DNA from 2 places in the Alsobacter sp. P4_H11 genome. Region 1 is predicted to be linked to the other one. Evidence: predicted binding sites of a transcription regulator. Region 1 holds the regulator's gene; the other holds the start of a gene.
The links. The regulator PhoB, encoded in region 1, activates phosphate uptake and scavenging genes when phosphate is short. The targets are predictions, from matches to a motif close to TGTCATNNANCTGTCAT.
Positions count from the first base shown of each region.

Region 2: the regulator PhoB is predicted to act here: its motif matches at 3,514-3,530, upstream of AC1DSZ_RS14515 (DUF2794 domain-containing protein).

Region 1 covers NZ_JBFUKI010000003.1:337,446-344,455, reverse strand. The annotation lists gene AC1DSZ_RS07350 (lysylphosphatidylglycerol synthase domain-containing protein) at 1-458, shown strand, start outside; gene AC1DSZ_RS07345 (ATP-binding protein) at 469-1,539, shown strand; gene phoB (phosphate regulon transcriptional regulator PhoB) at 1,630-2,334, shown strand; gene argE (acetylornithine deacetylase) at 2,338-3,489, opposite strand; gene apaG (Co2+/Mg2+ efflux protein ApaG) at 3,513-3,905, opposite strand; gene AC1DSZ_RS07325 (CDP-alcohol phosphatidyltransferase family protein) at 4,017-4,622, shown strand; gene AC1DSZ_RS07320 (GcrA family cell cycle regulator) at 4,629-5,165, opposite strand; gene AC1DSZ_RS07315 (acetylornithine transaminase) at 5,634-6,848, shown strand; gene argF (ornithine carbamoyltransferase) at 6,845-7,010, shown strand, end outside.
Region 2 covers NZ_JBFUKI010000007.1:231,154-238,163, reverse strand. The annotation lists gene AC1DSZ_RS14530 (acyl-CoA dehydrogenase family protein) at 36-1,265, shown strand; gene AC1DSZ_RS14525 (phosphotransferase) at 1,267-2,316, shown strand; gene AC1DSZ_RS14520 (SDR family NAD(P)-dependent oxidoreductase) at 2,316-3,083, shown strand; gene AC1DSZ_RS14515 (DUF2794 domain-containing protein) at 3,101-3,487, opposite strand; gene htpG (molecular chaperone HtpG) at 3,950-5,857, shown strand; gene AC1DSZ_RS14505 (arylesterase) at 6,006-6,605, opposite strand; gene AC1DSZ_RS14500 (ABC transporter ATP-binding protein) at 6,771-7,010, shown strand, end outside.

The sequences.
Region 1 (7,010 bases):
ACCTGTTCTGGGTCGGGGCCAAGCGGCGGGCCGTGCGGGTGCAGCGCTGGCGGCTGGAGCTGCCGAGCTTCCGCGTCTCGCTCGCCCAGATCGTGCTCGGCGCGGCGGAAGTCTGCTGCGCCAGCGCGGTGCTCTACGTGCTGCTGCCGCCCGGCTACGGTGTCGAGTTCCAGACGCTGGCTGCCATTTACGCCTTTGCGTGCATCCTCGGCATCGTCAGTCACGCTCCGGGCGGGCTTGGGGTGTTCGAGAGCACCATGCTGCTGGCCTTCTGGCGCCTGCCCTATGGCGGCATGATCGGCGCGCTGCTGCTGTTTCGGATCTGCTATTACCTCATACCCTTCGTTCTCGCACTGGCGCTGCTCGGCGCCATGGAGATCGTCCGCCGGGTGAAAGCCTTCCGGGCCGACGAGAGCGAGGATGAGGACGACGACGAGGTCGAGGTCGGATCGGGCTGAGGGGCGAGGGATGGACGACGTCGCGCAGGACCCACCGTCGCCGCCCGCGCGCGACGCGTTCGTGGCGTCCGTGCTGGAGGCGATCCCCGACCCCGTGATCTTGGTCGACCCCGTGCTCACGGTGGTGCTTTGCAACGCCGCCGCCCGGCGGACATGGCGCTTCGTCGCCCCCGGCAAGCCGCTGTCCTTCGCGCTGCGCGCCCCGGCCCTCATCAGCGCCGCCGAAGCCGCTGTGCGGGGCGAGGGGCCGATTTCCGACGAGTACGACGAACGCGTCCCCGTTCAACGCGTGTTCTCCTTCCAGGCCTCGGCCCTGCCGGGAGACGCCAGGGAGCCCGGCGAACCCGCCGCCCTGATCGCGTTTCGCGACCTGACGGAGGCGCGCCGGCTCGAAAAGATGCGCGTCGATTTCGTCGCCAACGCCAGCCACGAGCTGCGCACCCCTCTCGCCTCCCTGCTCGGCTTCGTCGAAACGCTGGAGGGCCCGGCCAAGAACGACGCCACGGCGCGCGAGCGCTTTCTCGCCATCATGCGCGCCCAGGCGCAGCGCATGTCGCGCCTGATCGACGACCTCCTGTCGTTGTCGCGCATCGAGATGAGCGAGCACCGCCACCCCGACGCGCCCGTGGACCTCGCCGCCGTGGCCCGCCAGGTGGTCGACACGCTGCGGCCGCTGGCCGAGGACAAGGGCGTCGAGATCCGCGTTCACGCGCCCGGCCCGGTGATCGTGCCGGGGGACCGGGACGAGCTGCTGCGCGTCGCCGACAACCTCGTCGAAAACGCCATCAAGTATGGCCAGGCCGGCAAGCTGGTCGAGATCACGATCGACAGCGTGCAGGATGGCGGCCGGCCGCACGGGCGCTTGTCGGTGCGCGACCATGGCCCCGGCATCGCGCCAGCCGACCTGCCGCGCCTCACCGAGCGCTTCTACCGCGCCGAAACGGGCGACAAGAGCGGCACCGGCCTCGGCCTCGCGCTGGTGAAGCACATTGCGACCCGCCACCGCGGCCGCCTCGCGGTGGAAAGCCGCCGCGGCGAGGGCTCCACCTTCCGCGTCACGATCCCGCAGTCGAATCCCTAGACGGCTCCGCCCGCAAGGGTTGCGGAGTGTAATATGAATGTCATGGACCGGTCATACACAGCAGGCTGTGAAGCATCCGGAGACCGCGTGATGGCGTCCGCCCCATTCATCCTGATCGTCGAGGACGAGGAGGCGCTGACGCTGTTGTTGCGCTACAATCTCGAGGCCGAGGGTTATCAGGTCGACGCCGTGGCGCGCGGCGACGAGGCCGACATCCGCATCCGCGAGCGAACCCCCGACCTGATCCTCCTTGACTGGATGCTGCCGGGCCTTTCCGGCATCGAGCTGTGCCGGCGGCTGCGCCAGCGCCCTGAGACGCAGCGCCTGCCCATCATCATGCTCACCGCGCGCGGCGAGGAGAGCGAGCGCGTTCGCGGCCTCGCGACCGGGGCGGACGATTACGTCGTAAAGCCGTTCTCGGTGCCCGAGCTGGTCGCCCGCGTCCGCGCCCTGCTGCGCCGGGCCTCCCCCGAGCGGGTCGCCAGCATGCTGGAATCCGGCGACATCGCGCTCGACCGCGAAACCCGCCGGGTGCGCCGCAGCGGCCGCGAGCTGCGCCTTGGGCCCACCGAGTTCCGGATGCTGGAATTCCTGATGGAGAAGCCCGGCCGCGTCTTCACGCGCTCGCAGCTGCTCGACGGCGTCTGGGGCCTCGACAGCGAGATCGACGAGCGCACCGTCGACGTCCACGTCGGGCGCCTGCGCAAGGCCATCAACCGCCCGCGCGAGAAGGACCCGATCCGCACCGTGCGCGGCTCGGGCTACTCCTTCGACGAGACCTTCGCGCGCCGCTAGGCTCTACTGCGCCGCGCAGCTCGCGATCAGCCGCCGGATGAAGCCGACGCCGCGCTCGATTTCGTCTAGCGTGATGTACTCGTCCGGCTGGTGCGCCTGGTTGATGGAGCCCGGCCCGCACACCACGGTGGGCAGCCCGTTGCGCTGGAAGTGCCCGGCCTCGGTGCCGTACGGCACCGTCATGGTCTGGTTGCGGCCCGCGAGCCGCAGCGCCAGCGTCTCGGCCGCGGAGCCCGGATCGGGTGCGAGCCCCGGAACCGCGACCTCCAGCAGCGTTTCCACCGAGCCCGGCCAACCCCACCGCGTCAGGCGCGGAACCACCACGCGCTGCGCGTAGTCGTCCAGCATGCGGGCGACCTCTTCCTCGTCGGTCCCCGGCACGCCGCGCACCTCCCACTGGAAGTGGCAGATCTTCGGCAGGATGTTGCGGGCCGTTCCGCCGTTCACGGTGCCGACATGCACCGACGAATAGGGCGGGTCGAAGCGCCCGGTCGGGTCGCCCTTCTCGCGGTACACGTCCGAGATCCGGTCCAGCTCCTGCAGCAGCCAGCCGGCCGCGAAGATCGCGTTGGAGCCAAGCTCGGGCTTGGCCGAATGCGCCTCGTAGCCGTGCACATAGGTGTTGAACGTCACCACGCTCTTGTGCGCGTCGGCCACCTGCAGCTCGGTCGGCTCGCCCACGATCACGGCCTGGGGCCGCGGCAGGTCCACGCCCATGCGCCGGATGGTGTCCACCACGCCAAGGCAGGTGAGCTCCTCGTCGTAGCTGAGCATGATGTGGATGGGCGTCTTCAGCGCCGCCGCCTGCATCTCGGGCACGAGCGACAACGCGATGGCCGCGAAGGCCTTCATGTCCACCGCGCCGCGCCCGTAGGCCTTGCCGTCCGCGACCCGCAACGTGAAGGGATCGCTGGTCCAGGTCTGGCCGGCGACCGGCACCACGTCGGTGTGGCCCGACAGCACGATCCCGCCGCGGTCCGTAGCGCCGATCGTGGCGAACAGGGCGGTCTTGTCGCCGGTCTCGTTGGGAACGCGCACCGACGCCACGCCGAGGTCGGCGAGGTAGCGCTCCACGAAGGCGATCAGCTCCAGGTTGGAGCGTGAGCTTTCGGTGTCGAACGAAACGAGGCGCTCCAGCAGGGCGAGCGGCGTCATCGCGGATTTTCTTGCGGCGGCCATCAGTGCATCACCCGGCGGCGATTGGGACTATCGAGCGAGAACGCCGGAATGCTCACGTCGAAGCTCGCTCCATCCTCCGTCTTCATGCCGTAGGATCCCGACATGATGCCCTCGGGCGTCTCCAGCGGGCAGCCACTCGTGTATTTGAATGTCTCGCCGGGCGCGAGCGTCGGCTGCTTGCCGATCACGCCCTCGCCGCGCACTTCCTTCACCGCCCCGGTGGCGTCGCGGATGTGCCAGCAGCGCGTCAGCAGGGTCACGGTCTCGGTTCCGAGATTTTCGACCTCGACCGTGTAAGACCAGAAGAACTGCTTCTTTTCAGGCGTCGACTGGTCCGCCATGTAGGCGGGCGTGACGGTGACCTGGATCTGGCGGGTAACGGCGCGATACATCGTCGCGTGAACTCCGGCGCGGGGGGGAGAAGCGCTCGCGTCCTAAAGCATTTCGACGCGAAGTGGAATCGGCTTCGCTCCGCCGGCGGGCCTCGGGAGCGTGGAGCAGCTATGTTGGACGGAATGGCGCGACGGCTGATCGACCCGCCCCTGGCGCTTATGGCGGGCCACTGCATTCGCCTCGGCCTCGGCGCGGACGCGATTACCGGGCTGGCGCTCTGCTTCGGGGTCGCGAGCGCTGCCGCGATCGCGGCGGGTGATTTCGGGCTCGGGCTGGTCCTTATGGCGTTGGGCCGGCTCGGCGACGGCCTCGACGGCGCGGTGGCGCGTCAGACCCGGCGCACGGATCTGGGCGGCTTCCTCGACATCGTCTCGGATTTCGTTTTCTACGGCGCCGTGCCGCTGGCCTTCGCGTTTGTCGCGCCCGACGCCAATGCGCTCGTGGCCGCCACGCTGCTGTTCAGCTTCTACGTGAACGGCGCGACCTTCCTGGCTTACGCGACGGTCGCCGGGCAGCGTGGGCTGCAGACGACGTCGCGCGGCCTGAAGTCCATCTACTTCACGGCCGGGCTGGCGGAGGGGGCCGAGACCATCGGGTTCTTCGCCCTGATGATGCTGTTCCCCCAGGCCTTCCCGACGCTGGCCGTGATCTTCTCGCTCATGTGCCTCGTCACGGCCGCCAGCCGCGTTCTGCTCGCCTGGCGGACGTTCCGATAATGGCGCCTAGCGCATTCCCCCGGCCCGGGCCGCTGCGCGGCGACGGTCCATGGAAGGCTGGTAGGCGACCTGCGAGTGGAAGTTGCAGTAGGGCGTGCCGGTCGGCGACTTGGCCCCGCAGAACCGGAAATCTTCGCTCGTCGGGTCGCCATGCGGCCAGCGGCACATGCTCTCGCGCAGCTCCATGATGGTGACGCGCTCGGACATGGGGATCACCACGTCCGTCATGGGCGTGGGCGCGAGCTCCATGATGGGCGCCGCCATCTGCATGGCCTTGGGGGCCACCGCCAGGTTGCCGCGCACCACGGGAGCCGAATGCGTGTGGCTCATCGGATGGCTCGGCGCGCGTGTCGGCGCCTTGCGGGGACGAGCCTGCTGGGGCGCCGGCGCCTTCGCGCGGCCCGAAAGGCCGAGCCTGTGGACCTTGCCGATCACCGCGTTGCGGGTGATCCCCCCGGCCAGCTCCGCCGCGATCTGGCTGGCGCTAAGCCCCTGGTTCCACAATTTTTTAAGGAGTTCGACCCGTTCATCGGTCCAGGACATCGGCCTCGGTCTCCGTATCTGAATGTTGCCTCTGTGGACTTCGCCGCCGGCTCTTGAGGCCGATCTGTCGCGTCGTCCGCCTGTTCATTCGCCAGCCGAATCCTCCCGCGTTCGCCGCTCCGCAACGGCGGAGCACGGGACTCAACTTCGACCCAACTACGTGGTTTGCCGCACCACATGTCGTATCCGACAAGTGGAAACCTACGATATCGCGTGACTCTGCCGCAAGAGTCCGGCGCGTATCGGCCGGCGGCGAGGCGCGTTTTCAACAAGGATCGTGGCAGGAAAGAGTCGGTCGCGGGGTTGACCTGCGCGGCGCGTTGCGCATCGGCGCCAAAACCTTCGAAGATCTAGGCTGCGGCTCGTTTCATTGACAGAAAACGCGGCCGTCCTCATAGTTCGGCCGCGCCGCCCCGGTCGGGCGGCGCTTCCTATTTCTAAGGTTCAATCGAGGAAAGATCGTTCGCCATGGCCGAAGAGAGCCTTCATCCGTCGCCGCTGCTTCCGAACTTCGCGCGCGCGGACCTCTCCTTCGAGCGAGGAGAAGGCCCCTGGCTCTTCACGGACCGAGGCGAGCGTTACCTGGACTTCGGCGCCGGCATCGCCGTGAACGCGCTCGGGCACGCCCATCCGCACCTCGTGAAGGCGCTGGCCGACCAGGCCCAGAAGGTCTGGCACGTCTCTAACCTCTACCGCATCCCGGAAGGCGAGAAGCTCGCCCAGCGGCTCGTGGACGCGACCTTCGCGGACACGGCCTTCTTCTGCAATTCGGGCGCTGAGGCCAACGAGGCCGCCATCAAGATGGCGCGCAAGTACCACGCCGTGAACGGCCAGCCCGAGCGCTTCCGCATCATCACGGTGGAAGGCGCCTTCCACGGCCGCACGCTCGCGACGCTGGCGGCCGGCGGGCAGCAGAAGTACCTGGAAGGCTTCGGCCCCAAGGCCGAAGGCTTCGACCAGGTGCCCTATGGCGACCACGAGGCGCTCAAGGCCGCCATCACGCCCGAGACGGCCGCCATCATGGTGGAGCCGATCCAGGGCGAGGGCGGCGTGCGCTCCATCCCGCCGCAATGCCTGCGCGGCCTGCGCCAGCTCTGCGATGAACACGGCATGCTGCTGATCTTCGATGAGATCCAGACCGGCGTCGGGCGTTCGGGCAAGTTCTTCGCGCATGAGCGCGCCGGCGTGACGCCCGACATCATGACGGTCGCCAAGGGCATCGGCGGCGGCTTCCCGCTCGGCGTCTGCCTCGCCACCCGCGAGGCCGGCAAGGGCATGACGGCGGGCACGCACGGCACCACCTTCGGCGGCAATCCGCTCGCGATGGCGGTCGGCAACGCGGTGCTGGACGTCGTGCTCGAGGAGGGCTTCCTCCAGCGCGTCGAGCGCATCAGCCTCGTGCTGAAGCAGCGCCTCGCCGAGCTGAAGGATCGCCACCCCTCGGTGATCTCCGAGATCCGCGGCGAGGGCCTCCTGCTGGGCGTCCGCACGGTCGTGCCGAACACCGCGTTCGCGGCGGCCGCGCGCGAGGAGCACCTGCTGCTCGTGCCCGCCGGCGACAACGTCGTGCGCCTTTTGCCGCCCCTTACCATCACGGAGGCCGAGGTCGCGGAGGCGTTCGATCGTCTGGACCGCGCCTGCGTGCGGATTGAGGCCGGGCAGAAGACGGGAGCGGCCGCATGAGCGCGCCGGTCCGTCACTTTCTGGATCTCACGGCCCTGCCGGGCGATGAGCTCAGAACCATCATCGACGCGTCCGCCGCCATGAAGCGGGCGCGCCGCAAGGGCGAGCACGCCGCCCGGCGTCCGCTCGCCGGCAAGACGCTGGCGATGATCTTCGACAAGC
Region 2 (7,010 bases), on a different contig from region 1:
GCGCCATGTCGCTCGGTCAGCCTGTCGTCGGCGTCATGAATCTCGGGGTCACCGAGAAGCTTCGGCCCTTGCTGGAGCAGGTCCGCGCCATGGTGCAGGACGAATGCATTCCGCTGGAGCGTGAGTTCGAGGAGGAGGTCGGCAAGGCCGGCGACCGCTTCAAGCACACGCCCCGACAGCTCGAGATCCTGAACGGGCTGAAGGCCAAGGCGCGCGAGCGCGGGCTCTGGAACTTCTGGCTCACGGATTCCGAGCGCGGCTACGGGCTCACGACGGTCGAATACGCCTACCTGGCCGAGGAGATGGGCAAGTCGCCGCTCGGCGCCGAGACCTTTAACTGCTCGGCCCCGGACACGGGCAACATGGAGGTGTTCGAGCGCTACGGTACGCAGGCGCAGAAGGACCGCTGGCTCGCGCCGCTGCTGAAGGGCGAGATCCGCTCCGCCTACCTGATGACCGAGCCCGGCGTGGCCTCGTCGGACGCCACCAACATCGCGCTTGAGGCCCGGCTCGAGGGCGACGAGTGGGTGCTGAACGGCGAGAAGTGGTGGGCGTCCGGCGCGGGCGATCCGCGCTGCAAGATCTACATCGTGATGTGCCTGACGGACGCCGGGGCCGACAAGCACAAGCGCCATTCCATGATCCTGGTGCCGGCCGGCACGCCGGGCGTGACCGTGCTGCGGCCCATGCAAGTCTATGGCGAGGACGACGCCCCGCATGGCCACATGCACATCCTGTTCGAGAACGTGCGGGTTCCGGCCGAGAACCTTGTGCACGGGCGCGGACGCGGGTTCGAGGTCGCGCAGGGCCGCCTCGGGCCGGGGCGCATCCACCATTGCATGCGGGCGATCGGGCAGGCGGAGCGCGCCCTGGAGGCGCTGTGCCGCCGCGCCAACGCGCGCACGGCCTTCGGCAAGAAGCTGGTCGACCTCGGCGCCAACTACGACATCATCGCGGAAAGCCGCATGGAGATCGAAATGGCGCGGCTCCTGTGCCTCAAGGCCGCCTACATGATGGACACTGTCGGCACGCGCGCCGCCGCGCCCTGGATTTCGCAGATCAAGGTCGTGGCGCCCCGCATCGCGCTGAAGATCACCGACGAGGCCGTGCAGATGCACGGCGCGGCCGGCATCAGCCAGGATTTCCCGCTAGCCCGCATGTGGACGCATCTGCGCACGCTGCGGCTCGCCGACGGGCCGGACGCCGTGCACCGGCGGGTGGTCGCGAAGGCGGAGCTGAAGCGCTACACCAACGAGGGCGCCTGACATGTCCGGCGCGCAGCCGGCCGCCGCCGTCTCGGCGCTGGACGAGGCGGCGCTGCTGGGCTGGATGGAGGCGCATGTCCCGGGTTTCCGCGGGCCGCTGACGGCCGAGAAGTTTCCGGGCGGACAGTCTAACCCGACCTTCCGGATCAGCTCTCCGTCCGGCGGCTACGTGCTGCGCCGCAAGCCGCCCGGGCTGCTGCTGAAGTCGGCGCACGCGGTGGACCGGGAGTTCCGGGTCATCAGCGCGCTGGCGCGGACGGACGTTCCCGTCCCGCGCGCGATGGCGCTGTGCACGGACGATTCGGTGCTGGGCACGATGTTCTACGTGATGGCGGAGGTGCGCGGGCGCGTGTTCTGGGATCCGGCGATGCCGGACTCGAACCCGGCCGAGCGGGCCGCCGTTTACGACGCCATGAACGCCGCGCTGGCGGCGCTCCACTCCGTGGACGTGCAGGCCGTGGGGCTGGCGGACTTTGGCCGACCCGGCGACTACTACGCCCGGCAGGTGTCGCGCTGGTCCGATCAATATCGCGCGTCCGAGACCCAGCCTGTCCCGGCGATGGACCGGTTGATCGCCTGGCTCGGGGCCAACCGCCCGCCGGACTACGGGCGCGTGTCGCTGGTGCATGGCGACTACCGCATCGACAACATGATCTTCGCGCCGGACGGGCCGAAGCTCCTCGCCATCATCGACTGGGAGCTGTCGACGCTGGGGCATCCCTTCTCGGACCTCGCCTACCAGTGCATGCAGTGGCGCCTGCCGCATGAGGGCGATTTCCGAGGGCTCGCGGGCGTGGACCGCGCGGCGCTGGGGCTGCCGACCGAGGAAGCCTATGTGGCGAACTATTGCGCCCGCATGGGGATCGATGGCATCCCGACCTGGACGTTCTGCCTCGCCTTCAGCTTCTTCCGCCTCGCCGCGATCCTGCAAGGCGTGCTGAAGCGGGCGCTGGACGGCAACGGCTCCAACCCCGAGCGCGGGCTCAAGATGGGCAAGGCCGTGCCGCTGCTCGCCCAGATGGCGTGCGATCTCGTGGAGGCGAAAGGCTGATGCGGTTCGCCGGACAAGCCGTGCTGATCACGGGCGCGGCGGGCGGCTTCGGCCGACGCGCGGCCGAGCGCTTCGCCGCCGAGGGCGCGCGGCTGGTGATCTCGGACATCGACGCGGCGCGGCTCGACGCCGTGGCGGCGGATCTGCGCAAGGGCGGCGCGGATGTCGTTGCGCAGGCCGGCAACGTCGCCGAGGAAGCAACCGCGCAGCGGCTCGTGCAGGCCGCCGTCGGCGCCTACGGGCGGCTGGACGTCGCGCTGAATAACGCCGGGGTGGCGCACCCTTATCTGAAGCTCCCCGACATCGAGGCGAGCCAGGCCGAGAGGGTGATCGCCGTGGACCTCCTGGGCGTCTTCTTCGCCCTGAAGCATCAGTTGCCCGCCATGGAGCGGCAGGGCGGCGGCGTCATTCTGAACGTGGCGTCCGTCGCCGGGCTGGTCGGCGCGCCGCTGCTCTCGGTCTACGCTGCCGCCAAGCACGGCGTGATCGGACTGACGAAGACGGCCGCCCTCGAATACGCCCGCAAGAACATCCGCGTGAACGCGATCTGCCCGTCCTTCGCGGACACCGCCATGGTGAAGGACGAACTCGCGCAGATGCGCGGCGGCGCTGACGCCGCGCTGGAGCGGGTCATCGGCGCGATCCCGATGCGCCGGCTCGCCAGCGTGGACGAAATCGTGAGCGCGATGCTGATGCTCTGCGGCCCCGAGAGCGCCTTCGTGACCGGAGCGGCGCTGCCGGTGGATGGCGGGCTCACGGCCGCGTAAGCGTTGACGTCGGGCCCTTATCCGACCACCAGACGCACCGGCTTTTCGAGCACCGCGAGCACGCGCGGGAGATCGTGGCCGCGCTTCAGGATCAGCCCGCCGGCCGCGATCACCGCGTAGGCGCCCTGCTTGCGGGCGAGCTTTGGGGTTTTCTCGATGCGGTACAGCGGATATTCGCCCGAGCGGCGATACACGCAGAACACCGCTTTCTCCTTCAAGAAATCGATCGAGTAGTCGCGCCACTCGCCTTCGGCCACCTTGCGGCCATAAGCGTCGAACAACGCGCGCAGCTCGTGCCTGTCGAACACGACCTGCATCGTTCCCGGGAAGCCAAGGACGCCGGCCCCCGGGGCCTCCCGCGTCCTCGATGCGCTTTGCGGATCCGACAGGTCTGCCTCGCTCATCATGCCTCCTGTGCTGTTCGGCGGGGCGTCGCCGAACTGTCACGGGCCAGTCTGGCACGGTTCCTCGCGGGGTGAAACGCTCGGATTCGCCGCGGTGCGGCGCCGACCCGGCGCCGATCAATTCCACATCTCGGGCGCGTGATGTTCGCCATGATATTTCCTTGATACGAACATTCGCCGGCCCCGAACGGCGTAGATAACCCTATGCGTTGCCTCGGGCCCGAGCCTGGTTCGTCCGGATCGATCAGCCCCCCAGCCCCCCGGCGTTCGGGGCTCGGGCCCACCATTTCAGTTCCCTGTCCTAGGGCCGCCGCAAGGCGGCCCTTCTCTTTTTGGGCCTCCGTCGCGCGAAGCGCTTGAAATCCCCCGTCAGGCTCGCGATATCGGCACGCGGCGGCCGAACCTTGGCCGCTCCCGGCAATCCCGCGCGGGCCCACGCCCGCCAAAACCAAGAGGCGACCCGTGGTCGACGCCGTTGCTCCCGATACCTCCGCCCCCAAGAGCGAAAGCCGCGCCTTCGAGGCCGACGTTTCCCGCCTGCTGCACCTCATGGTGCACTCGGTCTATTCGGACCGGGACATCTTCCTGCGCGAATTGGTCGCAAACGGCGCCGACGCCTGCGAGAAGCTGCGCACTCTGGCGCTGCAGGACGGCGCGCTGCTGGGGGACGACACCGAGCTCGGCGTCACCATCGCGTGCGACCCGGAGGGCAAGACCCTGACGGTGTCGGACAACGGCGTCGGCATGAGCCATTCCGACCTCGTCGAGGCGCTCGGCACCATCGCGCGGTCCGGCACGCGGGCGTTCCTGGAGCAGCTGGGCGAAAAGGCCGAGGGCTCAAACCTCATCGGCCAGTTCGGCGTAGGCTTCTACTCGGCCTTCATGGTGGCCCGGAGCGTCGACGTGCTGACCCGCAAGGCGGGCTCCGCCGAGGCCTGGAGATGGTCGTCGGACGGGCAGGGCGCCTACACGATCGAGCCCGCCGGCGAGGCCGACGCGCCGGTGCGCGGCACTCGGGTCGTCCTGCATCTCTCCGAAGGCAGCGAGGAGTACGCGGAGCCGCACACGGCCGAGCGCATCGTGCGCCAGCATGGCAGCGCGGTGCCGGTGCCGGTGGACCTGATCGAGAAGCCCGGCGCCGAGAAGCGCCGCATCGCGGACGGAACCGCGATCTGGACCAAGAACAAGAGCGATATTTCGGCGGAGGACTACACGTCCTTCTACCAGTCGGTGGCGACGCAGTTCGACGAGCCGGCGCTCACCATCCACTACCGCGCGGAGGGACGGCACGAGTACAACGTGCTCGCCTTCGTGCCCTCAACGCCGCCGCTGGCGCTGTTCGACCCGCTCCGGAAGGGGCGGATGAAGCTCTATGTGCGGCGAATGTTCATCTCGGACGAGCTCGAGATCCTGCCCGGCTACCTGCGCTTCGTGTCGGGCGTGGTGGACAGCGCCGATCTGCCGCTGAACCTGTCGCGCGAGACGATCCAGGAAAGCCCCATCCTGGCGGCGATCCGCAAGGGCGTGACCAACCGTGTCCTGTCCGAGCTGGACAAGCTGGCCGAGAAGGACGCCGAGCTCTTCGGCAAGGTCTGGACGGCGTTCGGGCCGGTGCTGAAGGAAGGCCTGTACGAAGACTACGAGCGCCGCGACGCACTGTTCTCCATCGCGCGCTTCGCGACGTCCAAGCACCCCGAGGGCGGGCGCTCGCTGAAGAGCTACGTGGCGGAGCTGCGCGAGAACCAGACGGACATCTGGTATCTCGTGGGCGACGACGCCAAGCGGCTGGCCGCCAGCCCGCATCTGGAAGGCTTCCGGGCGCGCGGCATCGAGGTGCTGCTGCTGTCCGACCCGGTCGACGCCTTCTGGGTGCAGAACGCGCTCGGCTATGAGGGCAGGCCGTTCAAATCGGTGACGCAGGGCTCGGCCGACATCGCCAACGTGCCGCTGGCCGAGGGCGAAACCGCGCCTGATGACAAGGACATGGGCGCGGATGTCGCCAGCCTGCTGGCCTTCGTGAAGCAGACGCTCGGCGACGCGGTGTCGGACGTGCGGCCCTCGACGCGCCTCGCCGAGAGCGCCGCATGCCTCGTGGCGGGCGAGCATGGGCCTGACCGCGGCCTGGAGCGGTTGCTGGCCGCGCATGGCAAGCTTTCGGAAGCCACGAAGCCGGTGCTGGAGGTAAACCCGCGCCACGCCATCGTGGCCAGTCTCGCGGCGCGCCTGCAGGGCGGCGGCGACAAGGCGATGATCGAGGACGCCTCGTTCCTGCTGCTGGACCAGGCGCGCGCGGCCGAAGGCCAGCCTCCCGTGGACGCCGCCGCCTTCGCGCAGCGCCTGACGCGGCTGATGCAGAGCGCGCTGGGCTGAGTATCGCAGCCGTTATCCCCGGTGGCATGCGCAGCAGGTTGGGAAAAGGATCCAGGAGTGAGCGCCTTTGCTCTGGATCCCCTTCCCGGCGCTGCGCGCCGCCGGGGATGACGGCGAGAGTTGAGTCCGATTGGGAACCGGCTGGGCGTCAGGCGCCCGGCTTCACGCCGGCCAGAAAGGCCGCGACGCTTGGGGCGATGCGCTGGACGATGATCTTCACGCCCTCGGGGTTGGGATGGAGGCCATCGTTGAGGTTCAGGCGCCGGTCGCCCGCGATGCCGTCGAGAAAGAACGGGTAGAGCGGAGCGCCGTGCTTGGCGGCGAGCGCCGGGAAGAGGCCGTCGAAAGCCTGGATGTAATCCGCCCCCATGTTACGGGGCGCGTACATGCCGGCGATCATGGCCGGGATGCCGCGCGCCTTGAGGCGGGTGAGGATCTCGTCCAGCGCCTTGCGGGTGATCGCCGGGTCGATGCCGCGTAGCGCATCGTTGGCGCCCAGCTCCACGATCACGGCGTCGGTTCCGTCCGGCACGGACCAGTCGAGCCGGGCGAGGCCCTGCGAGGCGGTGTCGCCCGACACGCCCGCATTGGCGATCTCAACATCGAGGCCCTTGGCCTTCAACGCCTTCTCGAGCTGCGCCGGAAAGGCCGCGTCGCCAGGGAGCATGTAGCCGGCCGTAAGGCTGTCGCCCAATGCGACGACGCGGAGCGTCCGGGCCGAGACGGGGGCGGCGAAACTGAAAAGCATGAGGAATGCGCCGAGGAATGCGAGAAAGCCGGGCAGGCGGGTGGGGCGAAACGCCCGGGCCTGCTGGACTGCGGGAGGCGAGCACCCATATTGGGAAGCGGTCGCGGCGAACGTGGAGACAGGCGTGCTGGCGGTCATGGGCGTGACATCGGCATGGACGCAGGCATGGTCAAGGCGATCGAACTCGAAAATGTGGATCTGAGCCTGGGGCGGGGCGCCGCAAGGGTGCACATCCTGAAGGGCGTGTCCCTGGCGGTCGGCAAGGGCGAGGCGCTCGGGCTGGTCGGCCCGTCCGGATCGGGCAAGTCGACACTGCTGATGGTGATGGCCGGGCTGGAGCGCCAGGACGCCGGCGTAGTGCGCATCGACGGGCAGGACCTCGGACCGCTGGACGAAGACGCGCTG